3 regions of the Psychrobacillus sp. FSL H8-0483 genome follow, and region 3 is predicted to be linked to each of the others. Evidence: riboswitches for the same ligand, from Rfam matches in the RefSeq annotation. Region 3 holds a riboswitch; each other region holds the start of a gene.
The links. A riboswitch is a leader RNA that binds a small molecule or an ion and turns the genes downstream of it on or off. The one in region 3 is predicted to bind thiamine pyrophosphate.
Positions count from the first base shown of each region.

Region 1 (3,283 bases), 860 kb from region 3:
CCCTTTACCCAAGCAGCAGATGGTAGACAAGCACCAAAATTCCGTTTATCAGAAGGACAAACTTTAACACCTGGTACAACATATACTGTGTCATCTGATTGGGCAACAATTAAAAATCCAACCTTCGAAACGAAAGAGATTGCTCCGTTGACAGTCAAATCAGCAGAAGCAATTGATGATAAATCATTCCAATTAACATTAGATAAAGATCCTGGTATGGAATTACTTGCAGGTCGAAGCGTAGAATTACAAGCTGAAGATGGAAGCAAGATTCAAGCACAATATCGCTTCTCTTCTCGTAAAGGTGCAGTTGGTATCTTTGATGTTAAAGACAATACATTAAAGCCCGGTGCAACATATATTGTGGTTCCAATGAACGATTGGGCTACAGCAAGTGATGTATCCTTAGTGACTAAATAATATAAGAACAACGAAATACCAGATCAGAGAAATGGAAATAGCTCTGATCTGGTATTTTTTATACTACTCTATTCTCTGGCTCTTTATTCTCCAAAACTGCTTCAATATCGTCAGCATTCATTTGCATCATAGCAATTCTCGTACGGATGGTTGCACTTCCGATATGCGGTAGCACAGTAACATTCGGTAATGTGAGTAATGGGTGGTCTAAAGGAACTGGTTCCACTTCGAATACATCTAGACCAGCAGCCCAGATTTTATTTGTCGTTAATGCTTCGTATAGGGCTTGTTCGTCAATGACTCCACCACGCGCAACATTAATGATTGCAGCGGTTTCTTTCATCAATTCTAGTTCACGTTCTGCAATTAATCCCTTCGTTTCAGGTGTTAATGGCGTTAACAGAACGATGAAATCTGATTCCTTCAGCAATGTATCTAATTCTGCATACGTAAAACCGTACTTTTCTTCGGATTCCATTTTTCTTGTTCGATTATGGTAAAGAACATTCATATCAAAACCTTTTGCACGCCTTGCAACGGCTTCTCCGATTCTCCCCATTCCAATGATACCAAGGGTTGCACCAAAAACATCCATCCCTGTATACTGCATTGGTGACCGTGACTTCCACTTACCTGCACGAAGATCACGTTCTGCCTCCATTACACGACGAGCAGTAGCTAGAAGTAAAGAAAATGTTAAATCTGCAGTAGTTTCTGTTAAAACTCCTGGAGTATTTGTTACGATAATTCCATGCTCTTTTGCTGCGTCAACATCGATATTATTGTATCCAACCCCTAAATTACTAATCAATTTTAAATTTGGCAAACTTTCAATAAGTGCTCGATCCAATTTATCAGAAAGCATAGTCCAAATTGCATGAGCATCTTTTGCTTCTAACTTTAACTCCTCATAAGTCATTTGCACATCATCACTATGCCACATCTTTACTTCAAATTTTTCCCTTAATGGGTTCACAACTTCATCTGGTAATTTGCGCGTAATTAATATTTTTTTCAAATTTGTAACCTCCAAATATTCTGATAGCTTAAGCATGGACGAAAGTATGAAATTTTGCAACTGCATTTACAATGCTAATTTCGTAGGGTATACTGGGGGCACATTAAAAAAACTACATACCGTTTTCTGCACTAGGGGTGCCCACTTTGGCTGTGATGAGAGCTTTTTAGCTCCGATCCCTTATTACTCGATCAGGATAATACCTGCGTGAGGAAGTGCAGTGACTTTCCGAATTTTTTTATATTGGATAAGTGGCTGCATCTTCACGGATGTGGTCTTTTTTTATGAAAAAATTTAGGAGGTTTTATGATGCAATGTGGTTTAAGCCCAATCGTCGGATTTCGTTTTTCGTTACATCCGATGACCAATGATTTTATTTCCGTCATTAAAGGAGCACTTCAAGATACGGATACGACGAATGTATGGATGCATACAGATGACGTATCCACAGTAATTCGAGGGAAGCAAGTACATGTGTTTAATGTGGCAAAGGCAATCACGTTGCACGCTGCCAAGACTGGCGTGCACATTGCGTTATCTGGTACATTTTCTGCGGGTTGTCCTGGTGATACAGCCGGAGATGTATATTTAGACAAAGGAGATGAAGTAGCGAATAAAGATATGACAAAGCAATACGTGTCTTCCCAATTTGCACTTTATCCGATGAATAATCAAAATTATATGGACATTATTTACCGAGAAGTAGATCGTGCGAAGGAGCGTGGTGTTTTCAATGATTCCATGCACTATGCAAGTGGTATTCACGGCGATATTCATGACGTGTTTGCATTTTATGAAGAGACATTTACGCATGCCCGCTCAGAAGAACATAAGCATTTAGTGATGACGGTTTCGATGAGTATAAATAGTCCTTCGCACGGAGGTCTTTAATATGTTGAAATCTTGGAAGTTAAAAGAGATTGTACTCATGTCTTTATTTGCAGCCGTGTTTGGAATCGTGTATCTACTATTCTTACATGTCGGGAATATTTGGGCAGGTTTTATTGGGCCAATTGCGTATGAATGGATTTTCGGCATCTGGTTTATCGTATCGATTATTTGTATGTATATTATTCGCAAGCCTGGTGCGGCGGTGATTTCAGAAACGATTGCAGCGGCTATTGAAGTGTTGCTTGGAAATGCAGTTGGTCCGAGGTTAATACTTTCAGGAGTTATCCAAGGTTTAGGTGCCGAGGCCGTATTTGCTGCAACTCGTTATAAACGCTTTGATCTGTGGGTATTGATGCTAGCTGGTGTTGGATCATCGTTATTTAGCTTTGTCTACGGGTACTTGTTAGGTGGATTTACGGTGTATAGTACTGGTTATGTCGCGCTCATGTTAGGTATTCGAATTTTGAGTGGAGCTTTACTTGCAGGTGTTGGCGGAAAAGGGATTGCCGACGGATTGCTTGCGACTGGGTCGCTAAGAGGCTATGCAATTTCACGTCCTAAAAAAGGTGATGTTCGTGCATGATGTCATCCATTTTGAACAGGTAAGTTTTCGTTATCCAGATGAGGAGAAATGGATATTGGAGGATTTCTCCTTTTCTATTCAGCGTGGTGAACGTGTGGTCATCACTGGACCTAGTGGTTGCGGAAAAACGACGTTACTTTATTTGTGTAATCGCTTGTATCCTGATAACTGCGATGGTGTTTTGTCTGGTTCCGTAAAATTGTTTGGACAGGATAGTTTGTCGTTCGTTCCTGGAGAAATAAATCACAGGGTAGCGACTGTGTTTCAGGATCCCGATGCACAGTTTTGCATGCAGACGGTAGAAGAAGAGCTAGCTTTTACACTAGAAAATTTACACGTCCCAAGAGAAGAAATGGACAAAAGAATATGCG
Region 1 covers NZ_CP152052.1:224,071-227,353, reverse strand. The annotation lists gene MHB48_RS01170 (hypothetical protein) at 1-420, shown strand, start outside; gene MHB48_RS01165 (D-glycerate dehydrogenase) at 479-1,438, opposite strand; TPP riboswitch at 1,562-1,669, shown strand; gene MHB48_RS01160 (YkoF family thiamine/hydroxymethylpyrimidine-binding protein) at 1,748-2,329, shown strand; gene MHB48_RS01155 (ECF transporter S component) at 2,331-2,912, shown strand; gene MHB48_RS01150 (ABC transporter ATP-binding protein) at 2,872-3,283, shown strand, end outside.
Region 1: it holds a riboswitch for thiamine pyrophosphate, as region 3 does, so the genes downstream of both, MHB48_RS01160 (YkoF family thiamine/hydroxymethylpyrimidine-binding protein) here and tenA (thiaminase II) in region 3, are expected to answer to the same signal.

Region 2 (3,283 bases), 1.1 Mb from region 3:
GTAAGTAAACCGATTAGTAAACCTAGTGCAAATCCGAGTAAGGATAGTTTGATGGTTGATAATAAATGTGGGTAAAAATTGGACCAACCATCGAAACCTTCATAAAATATTTTTGTCGGAGAGGGTAAGAGCCAACTAGGAATTCTAAATTTAATCACAATCGTTTCCCATACAATGAATAAAAGGAGGAGAACCAGTAATGGTCTCCACCCTTTCGATACGATTTTCATCATTATCTATATTTCTCCGTAAGTTGATCCATTAAGATGCCTGATGGCTGGTACAATACTTTTATTTGGGAGATAACGTTACTGCTTCCCATCTCAATCATGCGATCGTTCATTTTCGTGATAACCTGAAGTAATTGCTGTAAATCGCCTTCCATTGTTGTTTCGAGAGGATGTACCTCAAATTTTACCCCGGACTCTTGTATCACTCGGATTGCTTCATCAACATACGGAATAACACTTTCTCCATTTTTTGTTTTTGGTATGATTTGAATACTGATCAGTGAATTTGTCATATTATAACCCCTTATTGTGGTAAAAATTCATTTGTAAATGCTTTTTGGGCATCAAGCTTTTTCTCAAGCAGCCCATTGTCAAACATCCACGAAGCATAATTTTCCCATACTATTTGTTTTTGCTCGCCCCATCTTGGTGCATCATCTTGATATTTAGAGGCTAGCCATTCTTGACTTTTTTTAACAAGCTTTGGATCCAATTCAGGCACTTCTTTAATTAAAATGTCGGCAGCATCGGATGGATTTTTAATAGCAAATTCATACCCCTTGGATACAGCTTTTACAAAAGCTTTTACTGTATCTGGGTTTTCTTTAATCATATTTTCATTAGTTGCGAGAACTGGCGTGTAATAATCAAGTTTATCAGAGTAGTCTGTTAAGTAGACCATATTGAGTTTTTCTCCACGCATCTCTGCCTCTACACCAGTCCAACCATAATAAATCCATGCGAAATCGATGTCTCGTTTCACAGCTGTAAAGAAATCAGTATCTCCCATATTAACAAACGAGACTTTATTTACATCAGCATTTTCTTTTTGCATCAAGGAAGAAATAACCGATTTTTCAACTGGTGATCCCCAGCCTCCATATGTTTTACCTACAAAGTCTTTTGGTGTAACAATGTTCTTCGCAGCTGGTGAGGCAAAACCAGATGTATTATGTTGAATGATGGCTGCTATGGAAACAAGAGGAACATCTTGTATACGTGCCTGTGTGATTGATTCTTGATAGCTTATGCCAAACTCAGATTTGCCTGAAGCCACAAGCTGATCTGCTCCAGCATCACCTGGCATAATGATGTCCACATCTAATCCTTCGTCTTCAAAATAGCCTTTTTCTTTTGCCACATATAAACCGGTATGATTCGTGTTTGGTGTCCAATCAAGTACGACAGATACCTTTTTAAGAGAGTGTGTGTCTTTCTTTTTCGTTTCCGTTTCCGATGCTGATTTCGGATTGCTACAACCTGCAAGTATTAATAATGAACATAATACGATTAACCACTTTTTCATTTCTAATCCTCCTGTTTACATAATAAAAAGCACCCTAGAGGAGAACCTAGGGCGCATATAAGCAAACAAAGTTAATTGTTCAAGAATATGTTCCCTCCGCTGGTATCAACCAGATCAGGTTCTAAGAGTCAACATCTTATGGATGTAATCTCAACCGGCAACACCGGTCCCCCTACAATTCTAACTATTAAATTATATTCCAAACTCATTATAACAGAATCCTTTATTTTGACTAGTGAAAAATATGGAAATTTGGTGGAGAGGGGTGAAAAGAAGAAATGATTATTTTTGAAGGGAAGGCACGGGCAAATAAATATAGATTGAATTGAAATTTGATAATTTAGCTACTTGAATGAAATGGCAACTCCAGAAAGGTTATACTGGGCCGAGGATAAAAGTGGAAGGGAAGGAACGGAGGACTCCTGGCTGGGAAAAAGTAATGATCAAAAAAGATAGAGCAAGGCATTTAAATGAGCCTCACTCTATCTTTCTAAATGAAAATCATTAGATTACTGCACTAATTAGTTGGAAGTAAGGAGTATACGTTCGTATCATACGGAACATTATTTTGATACATATAGTTTCTAAGAACCCCTTCTTTTTCAAATCCTAATTTTTCTAACAACACATTGGATGCTTTATTTTCAGTAAAAACAACAGCTCCTATTCGAGTTAAATTTAGCTCATTAAATCCGTACGATATAACTTTTTTAACTGCTTCAGTGGCATACCCATTTCCCCATTGTTCAGGGAAAATTGCATAAGCTATTTCCGCTCTCTTATGTTCAGAAGACCAATTATGGAACCCAATCGTACCAATAATTCCTTCTGTTCCTTTTATCTCAATTCCCCATTTAATCCCTTGTTTTTCCTTATAGTTATTTGAAAAATTCCTAACAATATTTTTAACTTGTTCTATATTTGTTAATGGATTTTGCCCATAGAAACGTAATACATCTTCATTTGAAAAACAATTCAATATCCCTTGTGCATCGTCTTCTATTAGTTCTCTTAAGGTTAACCTTTCAGTTTCTAACACAGGAAACATTCTCCCACTCCTTTTTATACAAACATATAAATGTTTACACATTATTACAACATTCTTGCAAGAATTATTTTTAGGATCAATACCAAAGTCTGTACCTGGTTAAGAACAGCAGCATAGGTTTCCTCTTTATAGTGGCCACTGAAAAAGTACATAGATAAAGCGACCATTCTATAGTCAAATAGTTCATTCATTTCTTTTACGATTACATTATAACAATTAAAATTCCAAGAGGGCGACGGACAAACATTCGCACATAAGATTACCGAAAAAGGAGGAGCTTGAAGTGAAGCAGTCACATCAAGCTCCTCTAAAAATTCCACGGTAAGTAAGGCCAGTGTTTGGTCCAAAGTCCGCTGGAATTGGCTTATGGCATATTGCACTTAAAGGGCAGCTTATGCTACTTTCCTCATTCTCTTTATTAAAAATATTTTATTGTTGTAGGACTAATTATTATGCATTATTATTAAGGTGATAGGAAAAAAGGGGTGTTTTTGTAGTGAAAAGGTCAAAAAGTATTGCATGGAAGTTATCAGGGTTAATTATTGGGCTATTTTTCATTTTATTTCTTGCTTACACCGTAACAACAAGTGTGATTTTGTATAATAAAAGTATAGAAGATTCGGAGACTTCTACACTTCAAAATGCACAATTTTCTGCTCAAAAGATGAGCGATCGTTTTAAGAAAACGAATGATACATT
Region 2 covers NZ_CP152052.1:2,365,226-2,368,508, reverse strand. The annotation lists gene MHB48_RS11215 (ABC transporter permease) at 1-233, opposite strand, end outside; gene MHB48_RS11210 (thiamine-binding protein) at 233-523, opposite strand; gene MHB48_RS11205 (ABC transporter substrate-binding protein) at 535-1,536, opposite strand; TPP riboswitch at 1,611-1,720, opposite strand; gene MHB48_RS11200 (GNAT family protein) at 2,054-2,584, opposite strand; gene MHB48_RS11195 (methyl-accepting chemotaxis protein) at 3,081-3,283, shown strand, end outside.
Region 2: it holds a riboswitch for thiamine pyrophosphate, as region 3 does, so the genes downstream of both, MHB48_RS11205 (ABC transporter substrate-binding protein) here and tenA (thiaminase II) in region 3, are expected to answer to the same signal.

Region 3 (3,283 bases):
TTCAGCATATGACATACGAAGGCCAACTCAAATGGAAAGAGAGCATGGTACGAAATGTCATGCAGCGTATAGGGAAAATTGATGCGCCAGTGTTACCTGTAAAAGGGATGGAGAAACCATGGGAATATCGCAACAAATCACAGATTCCGTTCAGCCTAGAAGATGGACAAGTTCTTGCTGGCTTCTATCAAACGAAATCACATCGCATTGCAGATACAAATACATGTTTAATTCAAACAGATGAAGCAGATCGTTTACTACGTGCGGTGAAAGAAAAAGCATTAGAGCTCGATTTGATTCCTTATAATGAAGAAACGAGAAAAGGTCAGCTTCGTCATCTTGTCGTACGGAAAGGTCGCGCAACAGGGGAAGTAATGGTTGTGCTGGTTACCAAACATCCGAAGTTATCGAAAAAAGATGCCATCATTGACCTTATACGAGAAGTAGAGCCAAATGTTGTTTCTATTATCCAAAACGTAAATACGCGCAATACAAATGTTATTTTCGGAGATGACACGAATGTCCTATGGGGCAAGGCAGTAATTGAAGATCTAATTGGAGATATTCGATTTGAAATATCTGCTCGTTCGTTCTATCAAGTGAACCCTGAACAAACAGAAGTACTATATAAACAAGCACTCGATTATGCACAGCTTTCTGGAGAAGAAACGGTAATCGACGCTTACTGCGGTATTGGAACGATTTCTTTATTCCTTGCGCAAAAAGCAAAACAAGTGCTTGGTGTGGAAATCGTTCCACAAGCGATTGAAGATGCGAAACGCAATGCCGAATTGAATGGCTTCAACAACACATTCTTCGAGGCAGGTCCTGCAGAAGAAGTCATTCCAAAATGGTATAAAGAAGGCAAGACAGCGGATGTACTAGTAGTAGATCCACCAAGAAAAGGTTGTGACGAAGCACTACTTCAAACAATCTTGGAACAAAAACCGAAGCGCGTTGTATACGTTTCCTGTAACCCAGCAACACTTGCGAGAGATCTACGCATCTTAGAAGATGGTGGCTACAAAACGCAAGAAGTTCAGCCGGTTGATATGTTCCCACAGACGACTCATGTTGAGTGTGTCTCGCAACTCATTTTAAAAGAAGACAACTAACGAATCGTTAGTTGTCTTTATCTTTATATAAAGTTTTATGCCACTTCTAAGGGATTGACGAAGGTATAGTGTATATGGATTTTACCTTCTTGTGTACAAGTAATCCGCTCAACTAATGGATGAAGAATTTGCGGTGTCAGCTTATCTAATGAAAGAATATCTTTTAACTTTTTGCCGATAGAAAGTGCAAAATAGCCATCTATCCGAAAAAATTTCAAATAGATGGCTATTTTTCGTGCGTACCGAAAAGGTGTGATTTTTTTTATTTTGGGTTTACACTGAAATTTAAATATCTTTCAATATTTATCTTGTTTGCCCTGGTGCTTTAAGCTAAACTTAGTGTAATTAAATGAATTTGCAGGGGGACACGTTTGTGTTGAGAAGGTTAAACCTGACCCTTAGAACCTGACCGTTAATACGGACGTAGGGAGCAAAGTACACTATCATCAATATGTACTTATTCGGCTCCGCGTATTTTTTACGTGGGGCCTTTCTTTTGCAAATACTTTAATTGCGGGGGGACACATTGTGTTGAGAAGGTTAAAACCTGACCCTTAGAACCTGACAGTTAACACTGGCGTAGGGAGCAATCATGGGTGTAGTCTACACTTTTTGGGCGTCTCTACTAGAGGCGCCTTTTTTGCGCTTACGTCCACCAATTAAGGAGGACAAAGAATGGAGTTTTGTGAAAAAGTTAGACAGGAAACGCAATTTTATTGGGAGGCTAGTTTTAACCATCCGTTTGTGCAAGGTATTGCAGATGGCAGTTTACCACTCGAAAAGTTCAAGTTTTATATGCTACAGGATGCGTATTATTTAAAGCATTACACAAAAGTCTTAACTTTAGCAGCAGCAAAGGCAACAAATGACGAGGACATTCAATACTTTTTAAACACGGCGAGATTTATACATGAAGCAGAGCTTGAACTTCACCGTACAACTTTTCAAGATTTAGGTGTAACAACTGTAGAAATCGAAAATTTTGAGGTGGCACCAGCTGCTTATAATTATGTGAGTCATATGTACAATGCTGTACATAATGGCGATGTAGCAGAAGCATTTGCTGCCATGTTACCTTGCCCGTGGCTCTATCAAGAAATTGGCCAAAAGCTTAAGTATGCTCGTCCCAATGTACCGCTGTATGAACAATGGATTGCATTATATGCATCTGACGAAATGCTTCAATCGATCGAAAAGCAAAAGTCGATGTTAAATCGTTTTGCGAAGGAACAGCCAATGAAACAAAAGGTTTTAAAGGCACATTTTGAAAAAAGTTGTTATTACGAGTGGATGTTTTGGGAAATGCCATGGACGATGCAAACTTGGACACAAGGGGTGTATATGAATGAGCCTACAAAAAATTAATCTACAAAAACCTTTAGTGCATTGTATAACCAACTATGTCGTGGCCAATTTTACAGCAAATGGCTTACTTACAATAGGAGCTTCTCCTGTGATGGCCGATGCAGTTGAAGAAGCAGCGGAAATGGCATCAAAATCGAATGCGCTTTTACTAAATATCGGCACATTAAATGAACAGACAATAAAATCAATGATTCTAGCAGGGATCAGTGCGAATGCGAAGAACATTCCTATAGTTTTTGATCCCGTTGGTGCAGGAGCAACAAATTTTCGTTTACAAACAACAATGGATTTATTACAACATCTTAAAATTAATTTAATTCGTTGTAATGTTGGAGAACTCGCTGCTATAGCAGGTATTTCTTGGCTAGCGAAAGGCGTCGATAGTGGCGTTGGTGAACTTGATGTAGCTGAAACGGCTATGCGTGTTGCAAACAAATATAACTGTCTTGTGATTGTGACAGGTGAGCAAGATGTGATTACAGATGGGAACAGATTAGAATGGATCGTTGGTGGTCATGAAAAGGTAACGAAAATAACAGGAAGTGGCTGTCTATTAAGTGCCTTTTGTGCAGCAGAACTCGCAAGCTGTGAAAATGCATTCGAAGATCTTGCGAGTCTACTTCGCGATTATAAGCAAGCTAGTTTAAATGCATATTCAACGATTGGGACATTCCATACAAATTTTCTAAACCAACTTGAATATTTAGCTGAGGGACATCAATGATTACATTAACGATAGCAGGTTCAGATAGTGGAGGCGGAGCAGGCATTCAGGCGGATATTAAAACGTTTCAAGAGCTTGG
Region 3 covers NZ_CP152052.1:3,497,008-3,500,290, reverse strand. The annotation lists gene rlmD (23S rRNA (uracil(1939)-C(5))-methyltransferase RlmD) at 1-1,115, shown strand, start outside; TPP riboswitch at 1,465-1,562, shown strand; TPP riboswitch at 1,621-1,718, shown strand; gene tenA (thiaminase II) at 1,791-2,480, shown strand; gene thiM (hydroxyethylthiazole kinase) at 2,461-3,204, shown strand; gene thiD (bifunctional hydroxymethylpyrimidine kinase/phosphomethylpyrimidine kinase) at 3,201-3,283, shown strand, end outside.